2 linked regions of the Labrys monachus genome follow. The protein of the gene in region 1 binds, or shares a complex with, the protein of each later gene. Links are inferred from orthologs where the notes say so. Each region holds a gene or a part of one and is shown on either strand. Other genes may lie near its edges.

Evidence for each region.
Region 2: the proteins of trxA (region 1) and trxB are in contact, whole or in part, in a crystal structure (PDB 1F6M), measured with the Escherichia coli proteins. The link is inferred for Labrys monachus from one-to-one orthologs.

What each region holds. Positions count from the first base shown.
Region 1 is NZ_JAUSVK010000001.1:6,121,631-6,127,629, reverse strand. What follows is about bases 662-3,432. They hold trxA (thioredoxin), read left to right. Parts: upstream 662-1,766; coding sequence 1,767-2,099; downstream 2,100-3,432. Other genes in these bases: J3R73_RS27950 (mandelate racemase/muconate lactonizing enzyme family protein), read right to left, coding at 2,501-3,432; J3R73_RS27955 (GlpM family protein), read right to left, coding at 2,164-2,493; J3R73_RS27965 (L,D-transpeptidase), read left to right, coding at 1,138-1,626; mepA (penicillin-insensitive murein endopeptidase), read right to left, coding at 662-854. Outside these bases: more of mepA, read right to left, coding at 1-661; more of J3R73_RS27950, read right to left, coding at 3,433-3,685; J3R73_RS27945 (c-type cytochrome), read right to left, coding at 3,745-4,605; nucleotide exchange factor GrpE, read right to left, coding at 4,937-5,590; cmk ((d)CMP kinase), read right to left, coding at 5,778-5,999. UniProt on the Escherichia coli protein: Participates in various redox reactions through the reversible oxidation of its active center dithiol to a disulfide and catalyzes dithiol-disulfide exchange reactions.
Region 2 is NZ_JAUSVK010000001.1:1,766,857-1,775,286, forward strand. What follows is about bases 2,146-5,043. They hold trxB (thioredoxin-disulfide reductase), read left to right. Parts: upstream 2,146-3,062; coding sequence 3,063-4,025; downstream 4,026-5,043. Other genes in these bases: J3R73_RS08035 (mitochondrial fission ELM1 family protein), read left to right, coding at 2,146-3,050; J3R73_RS08045 (LysR family transcriptional regulator), read left to right, coding at 4,138-5,031. In the rest of the region: J3R73_RS08025 (pyridoxal phosphate-dependent aminotransferase), read left to right, coding at 147-1,349; J3R73_RS08030 (septal ring lytic transglycosylase RlpA family protein), read right to left, coding at 1,507-1,878; more of J3R73_RS08035, read left to right, coding at 2,088-2,145; J3R73_RS08050 (hypothetical protein), read right to left, coding at 5,724-6,506; J3R73_RS08055 (TIGR02466 family protein), read left to right, coding at 6,666-7,280; J3R73_RS08060 (calcium:cation antiporter family protein), read left to right, coding at 7,391-8,430.

The sequences.
Region 1 (5,999 bases):
GGTGTGCAGAGGCGACTGCCCTTGGGGCACAGCAGGCGGACATGGAAATGATAGTCGTGCCCGTACATCGGCCGGACCTTGGCGAGCCATGAACGGTCGCCCGTCGCATCGCGGCACATCGCCTTCTTGACGGCGGGGTTGACGAAGATGCGCTCGACGGCCGGATCCTCCGCGGCCGCCTCCACCACCGCCATGTTGGACGGCTTCCACGAGTCGTTGACGTCGAGGCGGTCGCTGCGGACCATCACGATCGCGCTCATCGTCTCGCGCTCCTGCGCCGACAGCACGTGATCGGGCATCGGCCGGTACCAGATGTCGGCGTCGAGCCCGATCTGGTGGGAGGCGTGGCCGGTGATCATCGGGCCGCCCCGGGGCTGGGCCATGTCACCGACCAGGAGACCCCGCACGCCCGCGACCTGCGGCACGCGGTTGGCCAGCCGCTTGAGGAAGGCGACGATCGCCGGGTTGCCCCAGTTGCGGTTGCGCGACAGCCGCATCACCTGCCAGGTCGGCCCGGTGATCGGCAGCCTCACCCCGTCCGCCAGGCAGCCCCGGGCATAGAAGCCGATCGAGCCCAGCCCGAGGGCGGCGGGCGCCGCCTTCCGGCCGAAGAGCTGCTTGGCGGGCGTCGCCGGCGTGACGTCGGCCAGCGGCGCCAGCCTGAAGCCAGGCGGGGTGACGTCCTGCGCCGCCGCGGGGGCGGCGGCCAGCAGCGCCGCCACGGCCAGGATGAACGGGGCTGGAGCAAATCGCGCTTTCGCCGACCCGCCCTTGGTCGCCGACGTCCCGGCTTGGCGCGTTTTCTCGATCGAAGGGTCTCTCGGCTCTTCCGGAAAACGCTTGAGGACGTGCATGACCGCTCCGCATCGTGATTCGCTGTCCCGATCCTAGCCTGTCCCGGCGCGACGCGGCAGCCGTCCTTCGAACGTGATTCGAAACGGGATTCGCGCGGCCTGAAGGCCGAAACGAAAGCTAAACCATGATGATTCATGGTTCGTCCCATGGTGATTTTTCGACGCGCGCGACGCCCCTGTGCCAATGCGCATGGAGGGGCGGGCGGGCGAATGCGAAGGGAACGTCACCCGATCGACCCGCTGGCCATGGGGACCCGCGCGTGATCATTCCGAGGGGCTTGCCATGTGTTCCTTTCATTCCGCGTCTTCCTTCCGCAGCGGATGCGCCCGCCTGGCGCATGCCTTCACCCTGCGCTGGACCATGCTGCTGCTGGCGCTCTGCGCCGGCGTCCTGCTCCAGGCGGCGCCGGCCGCGGCCGACGTCATCGCCAAGGTCGACGTCGCCTCGCAGAGCATGACGGTGATCGTCGACGGGGCGGTGCAGGCCGTGTGGTCGGTCTCCACGGCGCGCAACGGCTATTACACGCCGCGCGGGGTCTACCGCGCCCAGGCGCTGCAGCGGATGCACTATTCGAAGAAATACCACAATTCGCCGATGCCCTTCTCGGTGTTCTTCAAGGGCGGCTATGCGGTGCACGGCACGTCCTATGTCCGCCAGCTCGGCAAGGCCGCTTCGCATGGCTGCGTGCGCCTCGCGCCCCAGAATGCCGCGGCGCTCTACCAGCTGATCCGCCAGCATGGCATCGCCGAGGCGCGCATCATCATCAGCTGAGGCCGCCCAATCCCGCATGGCTGGCGTGCCGGCATCGCCTGGAGGGGCGGACCCGCCTTGACGTGGCGCAAGCGCGTTCATAGCTTTGTGCCATGAGACCTGTAGCGGCAATCCAGCCGCGCGCTGTGGAGAATTTCGAGATGGGTGCCAACACGATCAAGGTCACGGATGCGTCCTTCCAGGCCGACGTCCTCAATTCGGCCGAGCCGGTCGTCGTCGATTTCTGGGCCGAGTGGTGCGGTCCCTGCCGCATGATCGCGCCGGCGCTCGACGAGATCGCCACCGAGATGGCGGGCAAGGTCAAGATCGCCAAGGTCAATGTCGATGAGAACCCGCAGATCGCGAGCCAGTTCCGCATCCAGTCGATCCCGATGCTGATGATGTTCAAGGGCGGCAAGCTGACGGCCCAGAAGACCGGCGCGGCCCCCAAGGGCGAGCTCTCGCGCTGGATCTCGGCCTCGTCCGCGGCCTGAGGCATCCGCATTCGCGGATGTGATGTCTTCGCGCTTTCGGAAGGCGGCCCCTGGGCCGCCTTTGTCATGTCTGCGTGAGCAGGAGCATCGCCAGCGCGATCGCGAGCCAGGCCAGCAGCCCGAGGCCGATGGCGAGGCGGTAGTCGAGCCTGCCGATGGCGAGAGCGCAGACGGCGAGGAAGGCGAGATAGGCCGGGATCGTCTTCGCGCCGGCGAGGCACGCTTGCCGGAAGCCGCCGGCATCGCCCCGTGCCCCGATGACGGCAAGCGCGACGACTGCAAAGGTCGGGAACAGAGGCAGGATGCCCGGCAGGACATTGCCGCGCTTCGACAGGAAGACGATCAAAGCGGTGATCGCGCCGCCGGCCGCCCCCTTCCACGCGATCTCCAGCATCGCGGCCTCAGCTCAGCGGCAGGCGGCGGAAGACGCCCGGCCGGTCGGGGTCGTGATATTTGTCATAGGGGCCCTGGTCGAGGAAGAGGCGGTGGCAGTGGCGCAGCCTGTCCGGCGACAGCGTCACGCCGAGCCCCGGGCCTTCGGGCACCATGACCAAATTGTCGCGCGGACGGAACGGCCCTTCCTCGATCACGTCGAGCGGCTGCATGCGGAAGAGCGACTGGTTGGGCTCCCGGATGTGCTGCATGGCGGCGCACAGATGCAGGTAGGCCGCGCTGCCGATGCCCGAATCGCCCGAATAGCACCAGAAGTCGAGGCCCATCTGCTCGCAGGCGCCGACGAAGCGCAGCGTCCGCCCGATGCCGCCATGGGTGGCGATGTCGGTGACGACCGCGTCGGGCACGCCGAGGTCGACCGCCTGGCGCAGGTCGAGGCTGTGGACGGAGAACGGGATGGCGGTGTGCTCGCGCAGCTGCTTCAATTCGTAGAGCGAGCCGCAGGGATCCTCCCAGTTGCGGATGTCGAGCGGCTCGATGGCGCGGGCGATGCGCCGGGCGGTGGCGAGACCATAGGCCATGTTCGAATCGATGCGCAGCATGGCGTCCGGGCCGAGCGTCTCGCGCAGGCATTCCAGCATGCGGATGCTCGGGCCCGGCTCCGCCGTGTAGAACTTGCCCTCGAAGAAGGTGGTGCCCCACGTTTCCTTGAGGCCGAGGCAGTAATCGGCGACTTCCTCGGGCGTCGTCTCGCCGCCGAAGGCGCCTTCCCGGCCGCGGAAGCTGAAATAGTCGGTGACGGGAATGGCCTTGCGGACCGCGCCGCCGAGCAGGTCGTAGAGAGGCCGATTCCACAGCTTGCCGCGCAGGTCCCACAGCGCCATCTCGATGCCGCCGAAGGCGCGGACGAGCCCGTAGTCGATGTTGTTGGAAACCCCCTGCCAGCTCGGCACGCAGACCTGCTCGGCGCCGGCGATGTCGATGGGATCACGGCCGACGAGGCGCGGGGCGAGCCGTGTCTCGATGATGGCGGCATGGGCATGAGACGGCGCTTCGCCCACGCCGGTGAGGCCCTCGTCGGTCTCGACCTCGACGATGGCCTTGGAAAAGCCCGCCAGCGAGCCATAGGACCACAGATAGGGGGCCTCGAGCGGAATATTGACGGGCGTGGCCCGGATTGCGGTGATCTTCATCTCGTTCCCCTCGCCGTCTTGTACAGGCAGCGGACGGCAAAGGGAAAGAGCCTCGGCGGCTACTGAGCCGGCTTCAGCGTCCGCAGGAAGGCGACGAGAGCCCCGGCATCGTCGTCGCTGATGTTGCGGTACCAGCCGAACGCCATCAGCGGAACGATATGGCTGCCATTGGGCCGGATGCCGGTCCGGATCGCCGCCTTCAGCCCGTCGTCGCTCCAGGCAGCGATGCCGTTGGCGTTCGCCGGCGTGAGGTTGGAGGAGGCGATCAGGCCGCCGCCCGGCGCGCCGAACTCGTTGCCACCGGCCCCGAGGCGGGCCATGTCGTTGCGCCCCTGGACGAGGGGCGTATGGCAGTCCATGCAATGGCCGAGGCCGGTGGCCAGATAATGGCCATAGGCGACCTTGTCCGTCTTCGGCACCTCGGGAACGGCGACCACCGGCGGCCCGTAGGCGGCGGGCAGCGGGATGCGGTAGACCGACTTCTCCACCTTGTTCGAGATCGGCTTGACCTGGCGCAGATAGGCGACGAGCGCGTTCACGTCGGCATCCGACATGCCGCGATAGAAGGCGATCGGCATGGGCGGGCCGATGATCGAGCCGTCCGGCCGCTTGCCGTTGCGGACCGCCTCGACGATCTGCGCATCGGTCCAGCGCCCGATGCCGGTGTCGGGATCCGGCGTGATGTTCGGGACGACCGCATGGAAGACCGGCGCATCGATCACGAAGCCGCCCGACAATTCCCTATCCGCGATCGGCTTGCCCTCCGGCCCCTTGGGCGTATGGCAATTGCCGCATGCGACGATGCCGTTCATCAAATAGCTGCCGCGCTCCAGCAGGGCGTCGGCCTGCGCCGACGCGGGCGCGATGACGCCGGCTGCCATGCAGGCCAGCACCGCCAGCGAATAGAATGTCCGTCTCATACTGCTTCGAGCCTCCCCAAACCCAACGGCAGCATAATTGAAAGACGTATCGCAGGCGAGTCTGCGGGGGCGGCCCCAATGAAAAACTCTGCTCCGGCTGCGGTCTTCTTGAGCCGCTGCCTTTCGAAGAGCAGGTTTATTGCGGCGCCCACGCCTGTTGATATCTTCGCGCGTCGCGCAAGCAAGGGAATGGCGGCGGACGGAAGGCTGCAGGCAATGCCGGGGAGGGCGAAAGCATATCTGTCGCGCGGGAGGATCTAAATAAGGGAACAGCGAATATTTCCGGTTGCGCCGGAAATATTCGCTGCCGAAAAACGGCGGAAATGCGGTCCTATCCCTGCTTCTCGGCTTCCGGCGCCGCTGCCTTGGGGCCGCCGCGGGCGACGCCGACCATGGCCGGCCGCAACACGCGCGAGCCGATGCTGTAGCCGACCTGCACGACCTGGGCGACCGTGCCGTTCGGCACCGAGGGATCGGGCACCTCGAACATCGCCTGGTGGAAATTCGGGTCGAAGCGCTCGCCCTTGGGATCGATCTTCTTGACGCCGTGCTTCTCGAGCGCGCGCAGCATCTCGCGTTCCGTCAGCTCGGCGCCTTCCACCAGCGCCTTGATCGTCGCATCGCCGGTCGCGCGGGCTTCGGCCGGGATGGTGGCGAGCGCCCGGCCCATATTGTCGGCGACGCCGAGCATGTCGCCGGCGAATTTGGCGATGGCGTAGAGCCGGGTGTCGTTGACTTCGCGCTCGCCGCGGCGGCGGACGTTCTCGACCTCGGCCAGCGTGCGCAGCAGGCGGTCCTTCAGCTCGGCATTTTCGGCCTGGAGCTTGGTCAGCACCTCGAAGGCGCCGTCATTGGCGCCCACATCCGCCTTCGCGTCGGAGGAAGGGTTGTTTCCCGCCGCGGCCCGGGCCTCGGCCGATGCCGTGGCCTCCGCCTCGATCGCGGCGTCGGCAGCTTCGGCATGGGGAGTGGTCTTGTTGGTCATGGCTTTCCGTTCCAAAATTCGTTCGGGGCGGATATCAGCCTCATCGGCAGTGAAATCAAGCCTGAGCGGCCTTCGATCACCGGCACCAGCACGATTTTGCCGTTTTCAAAGCCGCCCGAGGGCGGCCGGACCCTTCCCGATGGCGGCGGATTCGGCAAGGCCCGTCGCGGAAAGATACCGCGCCGGCTCAGGACGAGGCGTTCCTCGCGCCCGCGCCGCGGCTCGCGCCGGTCACCAGGGCCAGCGCGACGTCGAAGGCGCCGTCGGCGTCGAGGGCGGTGGTGTCGAGGATATGCGCGTCGGGCGCCGGCTTGAGCGGCGCGTCGGCCCGGCCCGCGTCGCGGATGTCGCGCTTGCGGATGTCGGCCAGCACATCCTCGAAGGAAGGAGCGTCGCCGCGCCTTTCGAG
Region 2 (8,430 bases), 4.4 Mb from region 1 along the record:
GCTGCGCCCGGGCGGCGGCGGCCGGCGATCGCACCCTGCGCAGCTTTGCCGATCCGCGCCGGACAGCGCGATCTTTGCGCTTGAACCCCGGTCTGGCCGCGCCTAGGGTCCGCCCGCAAAATCACGGCTACACAGGAGTCTCAGCCATGGCCTTTATCGCCGACGCCCTTTCGCGCATCAAGCCCTCCGCGACCATCGCGGTGAGCCAGAAAGCGCGCGAATTGAAAGCGGCGGGGCGCGATATCATCGGGCTGGGCGCCGGCGAGCCGGACATGGACACGCCGGACAACATCAAGAAGGCCGCCATCGACGCCATCATGCGCGGCGAGACGAAGTACACGCCGATTTCCGGCATCCCGCCGCTGCGCGAGGCCATCGCCGCCAAGTTCAAGCGGGAGAACGGGCTCGACTACAAGCCTTCGCAGACCATCGTCTCGACCGGCGGCAAGCACGTCCTCTTCAACGCGCTGATGGCGACGCTCAATGCCGGCGACGAGGTGGTGATCCCCACGCCCTACTGGGTCTCCTATCCGGAGATGGTGGCGCTGTGCGGCGGCACGCCGGTGTTCGCCGAGACCACCATCGCCACCGGCTTCAAGCTCGATGCGGCGACGCTCGAAAAGGCGATCACGCCGAAGACGAAGTGGCTGATCTTCAATTCGCCGTCCAACCCCTCGGGCGCGGCCTATAGCTATGACGAGCTGAAGGCGCTCACGGACGTGCTGCTGCGCCATCCGCATGTGTGGATGCTGACCGACGACATGTATGAGCATCTCATCTATGGCGACTTCAAATATTACACCGCCGCCCAGGTCGAGCCGCAGCTCTACGACCGTACGCTCACGGTGAACGGCGTGTCGAAGGCCTATGCCATGACCGGCTGGCGCATCGGCTACGCCGCCGGGCCGGAGAAGCTGATCAAGGCGATGGACATGATCCAGGGCCAGCAGACCTCCGGCGCCTGCTCCATCGCGCAATGGGCGTCGGTGGAGGCGCTCAACGGCACGCAGGACTTCCTGCCCGAGCGGCGCAAGATCTTCGAGGGACGCCGGGATCTCATCGTCGGCATGCTCAACCAGGCCAATGGCATCGAATGCCCGACGCCGGAAGGCGCCTTCTACGTCTATCCGTCCTGCGCCGGCACGCTCGGCAAGCGGACGGAGACCGGCAAGACGCTGGAGACCGACGAGGATTTCGTGTCCGAATTGCTGGAGGCCGAGGGCGTGGCGGTGGTGCACGGCTCGGCCTTCGGCCTCGGCCCGAATTTCCGCATCTCCTACGCCACCTCGACCGAGGCCCTCGAGGAGGCCGGGCGGCGCATCCAGCGCTTCTGCAACAGCCTGCGCTGATCGGGGCGCAGCCCGGCGCGGCGCTCGCGCCTGGCGAAAATCAAAATTGGCGACGATCAAAAAGGGGCGGCCCCGGCGGGCCGCCCCTTTTTTCACGAGCCGTTCGGCGGGCGAGCGATCCCTTCGGGACCGCAAGACGCTCGCTCCGCAGGGGACTCTATCGTTCCGCCAGACGCGAGATCTTCACCCGGGCCGTACCGGCATGAAGCATGTCGATGGCGCGGGCCGCGCCATAGGACAGGTCGATCATGCGTCCGCGCGCAAACGGACCGCGGTCCGACACGCGCACAACAACCGTTTTGCCGTTGCGAAGGTTGGTGACCCTGAGCTTCGTCCCGAAGGGAAGGGAGCGATGGGCTGCGGTGAGCCCGCCCGGGTTGAAGCGTTCGCCATCGGCAGTACGGCGCCCGCCCATTTCCTTGCCATAGTAAGAAGCCACGCCGACAGACCCTGCGAGGGCCGGACCTGTCACTGTTAATAGACTTAATGCCAAAGCAAAAAAAGTAGCGTTCGTCGTATAAGACGTCATCCAGTCAAGCTCTCAATTGTTGGGGGATTTGAGGGCTTATACTGGGAAATGTGGTCTGAATATGATCACCGAAAAAGCCCCGAAAATCTCAATGACTTACGGATAGAGGAGTCTTCGATCGGATAAGCTGTGCCGCTCCTCGGGCGGTAAAATGTTATGTTCAAGCCCCGCCATCTTTCGCTCCCCGGCGATCGTGCTAAGACAAGGCGATGGCTGTGATCTGGACCCTGACGGACGGCAAGGCGGGCGATGCGCTGCAGTGCCTCGGCGTGGCCGAAGCGGTGCTCGCCGGGACGGGCGGGCGCATCGTCGAACATCGCGTGCGCCCGCGGCGCCTCTATGCCCTCGCCATGCCGTGGGGGCCTCCCGATCCGGCCGATCTGCAGGCCTTGTCGGAGGATCTGGCGGCGGCGGCGCCGGATATCGCCATCGCCTCGGGACGGCGTGCAGTCACCTATCTGCGCTGGCTGAAGAAGCGCTCGCCGGCGACCTTCACCGTCTTCCTCAAGGACCCGCGCACGGGGACGGGCGCGGCGGATTTCATCTGGGTGCCGCAGCATGACCGCCTGCGCGGCGACAATGTGCTGGCGACCCTGACCTCGCCGCACCGGCAGACGCCCGCCGCGCTGGCGGCGGCCCGCGCCGCGGCGCGCCCGGGCCTGCTCGCGCTGCCGCAGCCGCGGGTGGCGGTGCTGGCGGGCGGTCCGTCCAAGGATGTCGGCTTCGGCGACAGGGACATCGCCCGTTTCGCCCTCGCGCTTCGCATGCTGGCGGATGGCGGCGCCGGGCTGATGGTGACGCCGTCCCGGCGCACGCCCGAGGCGATGACGCAGGCGATGGCGCAGGCGCTGGCCGGCCGCAGCGCCTGGATCTGGGACGGCAAGGCGAGCAATCCCTATGCCGAGATGCTGGGCCTGGCCGACGCCTTCGTGGTGACCGCGGATTCGGCCAACATGCTGAGCGAGGCGGCGAGCACCGGCAAGACCATCCACGTCTTCATGCCCGAGGGGGTGCCGGCCAAGATCCGGCGCTTCGTCGACGGGCTGGCGGCGCACGGCGCTGTGGTGAAGTTCGAGGGACGTCTTGAAATCAGCCCCTATGAGCCCCTAGATTCCACACCCTTGATCGCGCGCGAAATCCTCCACCGCCTTCGCCTGCCCGCCAGACACTGATTGGAACCCGCCATGGCCACCCGTCACTCCAAGCTCATCATCCTCGGCTCAGGCCCGGCGGGATATACGGCCGCGATCTATGCGGCGCGCGCCAATCTGTCGCCGCTGCTGATCTCGGGCATCCAGCCGGGGGGACAGCTGACCATCACCACCGACGTCGAGAATTATCCGGGCTTTTCCTCGGTGATCCAGGGGCCGTGGCTGATGGAGGAGATGCGCAAGCAGGCCGAGAGCATGGGGGCGGGCATGGTGTCCGACCACATCGCCAAGGTCGATCTCTCGCGTCGCCCGTTCCGGCTCGAGGGCGATGTCGGTGACGTCTATCTCGCCGACGCCCTGATCATCGCCACCGGCGCGCAGGCCAAATGGCTGGAGATCCCTTCGGAGGACAAGTTCCGCGGCTTCGGCGTCTCCGCCTGCGCGACCTGCGACGGCTTCTTCTTCCGCAACAAGAACGTCACGGTGGTGGGCGGCGGCAACACCGCCGTCGAGGAGGCGCTCTATCTCGCCAACATCGCGGCGAAGGTGACGGTGGTGCACCGGCGCGACCATTTCCGTTCGGAGAAGATCCTGCAGGACCGCCTCTTCAAGCACCCGAAGATCGAGGTGGTGTGGAACAGCGTCGTCGACGAGATCGGTGGGCACGACACCCCGCTCGGGGTCACCCATGTGAACCTGCGCGACGTCGAGACCGGGGTGGTCAGCCGGCACGAGACCGACGGCGTATTCATCGCCATCGGCCACAAGCCGGCTTCCGAACTGTTCGAGGGCCAGCTCGGCTTCAAGAACGGAGCCTATATCCAGACCGTTGCGGGGACCACCGCCACCGGCGTGGCGGGCGTCTACGCGGCCGGCGACGTCGCCGACGACGTGTACCGCCAGGCGGTCACCGCGGCCGGCATGGGCTGCATGGCTGCCCTGGAAGCGGAAAAATGGCTCGCTGCGCAGGAAGTCCACAGGGAAGCGGCTGAATAAATCGTTTTTTGCCGTAAATTTGCCACCCATTTCGAACTTCTCTGCGATGATATGATGTATGCATCGCGGGAGCCTCGGTTGCGGCCGCGGGATGGGCTGAACTGGGGGCCTCATGGACTGGGACAAGCTCAAAGTCTTTCACGCGGCTGCGGAAGCGGGCAGCTTCACGCATGCTGGCGATGTGTTGGGCCTGTCCCAATCGGCCGTCAGCCGCCAGGTCTCGGCGCTGGAAGCGGATCTGCGCACGCCGCTGTTCCACCGTCACGCGCGCGGCCTCATCCTGACCGAGCAGGGGGAGATGCTCTTCCGCACGACGCAGGACGTCATGCTCAAGCTCGAATCGGCGATGGGCGCCCTCACGGACAGCCGCGAGCGGCCGAACGGCGAATTGCGCCTGACGACGACGGTGGGACTCGGGACCTATTGGCTGACGCCGCGCATCGGCGAATTCCTCGACCTCTACCCCGATATCCGGCTCAAACTCCTGCTGACCGAGCAGGAACTGGATCTGGGCATGCGCGAGGCCGACGTGGCGCTGCGCCTGCGCCAGCCCGAGCAGGGCGACCTCATCCAGCGCCGGCTGTTCACCATGCATTTCCGCGTCTATGCCGCGCCCGAATATATCAAGCGCTTCGGTCAGCCGCGCAACATCGACGAGATCGATCGCCACCGCATCATCATGTTCGGCGGCAGCCCCGGCAGCTTCGTCCAGCAGGGGATGAACTGGCTGACCACCGCCGGACGCGATCCGAAGGATCCGCGCGAGCCGGTGTTCGAGGTCAACAATCTCGGCGGCGTGAAGACGGCGGTGGAGAAGGGGGTCGGCCTCGCGGTGCTGCCGGACTATCTGGTCGGCCGGGATTCGCCGCTGGTCCAGGTCCTGCCCGATGCGGAGATGCCGCTGATGGAGACCTATTTCGTCTATCCCGAGGAAATGAAGAATCTCGCCCGCATTCAGGTCCTGCGCGACTTCCTCGTCAGCAAGGCGCAGCGCTGGTCGTTCTGAGGTCGCGCCGGCCCCAAGCCAGGGCGCCGAATTCAGGCCAGCAAAAGCCGACGACGGGACGAGTGGGAGGCTGCTCGGTCACGGTCCGTCACGTCAGGCGAGCCGCCCGGCGGCGAGGAAAGAGAATCCGTGGGCGGGACGCCATCCTACGTCATGGATCCCTCGCTACGCTCGCCGGGGATGACGCATACGATGCCCGTTGAAATCAGCCTGAATTCGCAACCCTGAACCCCGCGCGCTGCCGTTCCAGGCACGCGGAACAAAGCCGCGCCTGCCGCGTTTTATGTTTCGTAGAGGACCGTCCGGCGGCTCACGGCGTGCTCGATAATATCTCGCAATCCCCGCCATCACAAATCTTCATGCGTCGACCCCTTTTGGGCTGGTCTGAGGTGTCAAGAGGCAGTGCCGAGGCCGTTGATTAAGTTTTATGCAAGAAAGATGCTTTTTTGGCGGCAGTTGCATCCATGCGCGGCACGCAGGGCCGGCATGTGCAGGAGGGGATTGTTCGGCGTGGGGGGCAGGCCTATTCTTTCAACTGTCAGCAGTTCGGGCCATCATCCTCCCGGTGGCGACCTTGAGCCGCTGACGTTCCCCTCTGGATGGTGACTTTTGGATTTTGTCCAAGCTCGGCCGGGTTCGTCCCGGCCGATTTTTTTTGGGCCGCGGCCTGCCCGAGAGCTTCTTATGAGCGCTCATGCCATCGGATCGGAGGCGCGCATCGCCGCGATCTCCCGGCTGCGCGGCTTCAGGTCGTCCATCGCCGTCTGCAGCATCAGCGCGAGATGCGGCTTGAGATAGCGCTTGGCCGGCGCCGGATCGGAGCGGGTGACCGCCAGATGGATCGCCGTGGTGAAGACCAAATCCTGCTCGGGCAGATAGCCCTGCCGCGAATAGCTCCAGCCATCGGGGAGCGTGCGCATGGTGAAGGCGCTGTTGGCGAGAAACACGCCGAAGCCGAGATAGACCGCGGCGAGATCGGTCAGATGCTCATCCTCATCCTCGTCGATCGGCGGCGGCTCCGCCGTCGGGGCGCGCAGGAGGTGGTGGGCGAGTTCATGCGCCATGGTCGCGATGAAGGATTGGGGATCGGCCAGCAGCTTGGAGGCGTAGGAGATCCGCGGCCTGTTATCGGCGACGGTGCCGATCCGGCCGCCCCAGCTATAGGTGCCGACGGCATGCTTGCCGTGGACGATCGGAAAAGGGCCGGCGCCATCTGGCGGCAGGCCGTCATCCGCGACGAGCACGATGCCGGATCCGGCAAAGCCGCCATAGCGCTGCACCTGCTCGAACAGGCGTTCGGCGAGCGCGTGGCCGGTCTCGCCATCCGTGACGAAGCAGCCGTCGCCGGGCACGATCGGGCGCCCGCCCGCCGGGCGCGCGCGCCCCGGGAAGCTGCGCGCCAGCCAGGCGAAATTGTCGAGATGCCATTGCGCGGCGTCGGCATCGAGCAGGGTCTTGCGACGAAATGGCCACATCGGCGGGCTCCGCGGGGAGACGGTCCGGCATAGGGGGAATCCGGGTCCCTGTCACCCCGGCACGCGTGAAAGGCAGGGGGGACAGGATGTCCGCAGCCCCGGGACGGTGCCGTACCCGCATGGCTTGACAGAGGAGGGCCCGCGCGCCAATGGCTTCGCATGGCCCAGATCCAGACCCTCTTCGTCACCAAGCTCTTCCGCGCCGAACTCGACGAGACGCAGGCGCCGCTCGCCGAGATCGACGCCACCTGCCGCTCGCTCGCCGAGGACGACGAGGCCGGCCAGGCCTGGTGCCGCAGGCACGGCTATGCCGGCTACACTTCCTATGCCTCGCTCAACGACCTGCCCTGGCGCTTCCCGGCGATCAAGAGGCTGGTGAAGGCGCTCGACATCCAGGTCGCCGCCTTCGCCAGGGAGCTCGAATTCGATCTCGGCCGTGACAGGCTGAAGCTCGACGACATCTGGGTCAACATCCTGCCGGAAGGCGGGGTGCACACCTCCCATATCCATCCGCGCTCGGTGATCTCGGGCACCTATTACGTCGCCACCCCCAAGGGGTCCAGCGCGCTGAAGCTGGAGGATCCCCGGCTCGGCCTGATGATGGCGGCGCCGCCCCGCAAGGCCAAGGCCTCCGCGGAGCAGAGGCCCTTCGTCTACGAGGCGCCGCAGCCCGGCACCGTGCTGCTGTGGGAGAGCTGGCTGCGCCATGAGGTGCCGCTCAACCAGTCGGCCGACGAGCGTATCAGCGTCAGCTTCAACTATCGGTGGCGCTGAGGCGCGCCGTCCTGCCGCAACCCGGTTCGACCGGCCTCCATCAATATTTCACCGATTTGGGCTTGGATGGCGTCGGGCAGGGCGGCAGCCTGCCGGGGCAGGGGGTATCGATGTTTTCCAGAGGGGATCTCGCCAAGATCGCCGTCGCGCTCGCCGCTTCGGTTCTGGCCGGCGTGCTGCATTTCACCGGATCGTCCTATGTCGCCGTCTTCGTCGTCGGTGCCGTCGCCCTCGGCGGGCTGGCGGCGACCATCGGCGAATCGACCGACCACCTCGGCGCCTATATGAGCCCCGCGGCGACCGGCATCGTGCAATCGGCGGTCGGAAACCTGCCGGAGCTCTGCGTCAGCATCTTCGCGCTCAAGGCCGGCCTCGTCACGGTGGTGCAGGCCTCGCTGATCGGCTCGATCCTCGGCAACAGCCTGCTCGTGCTCGGCCTCGCCTTCCTGGTCGGCAGCGCCCGCCACAAGGTCCTGGTCTTCGACGCGGCCGGGCCGCGCATGATCGCCGCCCTGCTGCTGCTCGCCGTCTCGGCGCTGCTGCTGCCGACGCTCGCCTCGCTGCTGCATCTGCCGGCCGGCGGGCACGAGGACAAGCTCGCCCTCGTCTGCGCCGGCGTGCTGCTGGTGGTGTTCGTCGTCTCGGTCCTGGCGACGCTGGAGGGGAGCCAGCGCACGGTCCCGGCCGATGTGCACGAGACGGGCGATCACTGGCCGCTCTGGCTGGCCCTGGCCGTGCTCGCGCTCGCCGGTATCGCCGCCCTGTTCGTGTCCGACTGGTTCGTGGAGGCCTTGTCGCCGGCGATCGAGGCGCTCGGCATGTCCCAGGCCTTCGCCGGCCTCGTCATCGTCGCCATCGTCGGCAATGCCGTGGAGAATGTGGTGGGCATCCAGCTCGCCGCCCGCAACCGCGCCGACCTCGCCATCAGCGTGATCCTCAACAGCTCGCTGCAGGTCGCGGTGGCGCTCATTCCCGTGCTGGTCTTCGCCAGCTATGTCATGGGCGGCGTGCCCTTCACCCTCGTCATCCCGCCGATGCTGGCGGTGGCGATGATGCTGGCGGCGATCATCGGCGTGGTGGTCACCGCGGACGGGCGTGCCGACATGGTCGACGGCGCCGCCCTGGTCGGGCTCTACGTCATCATCGCCGC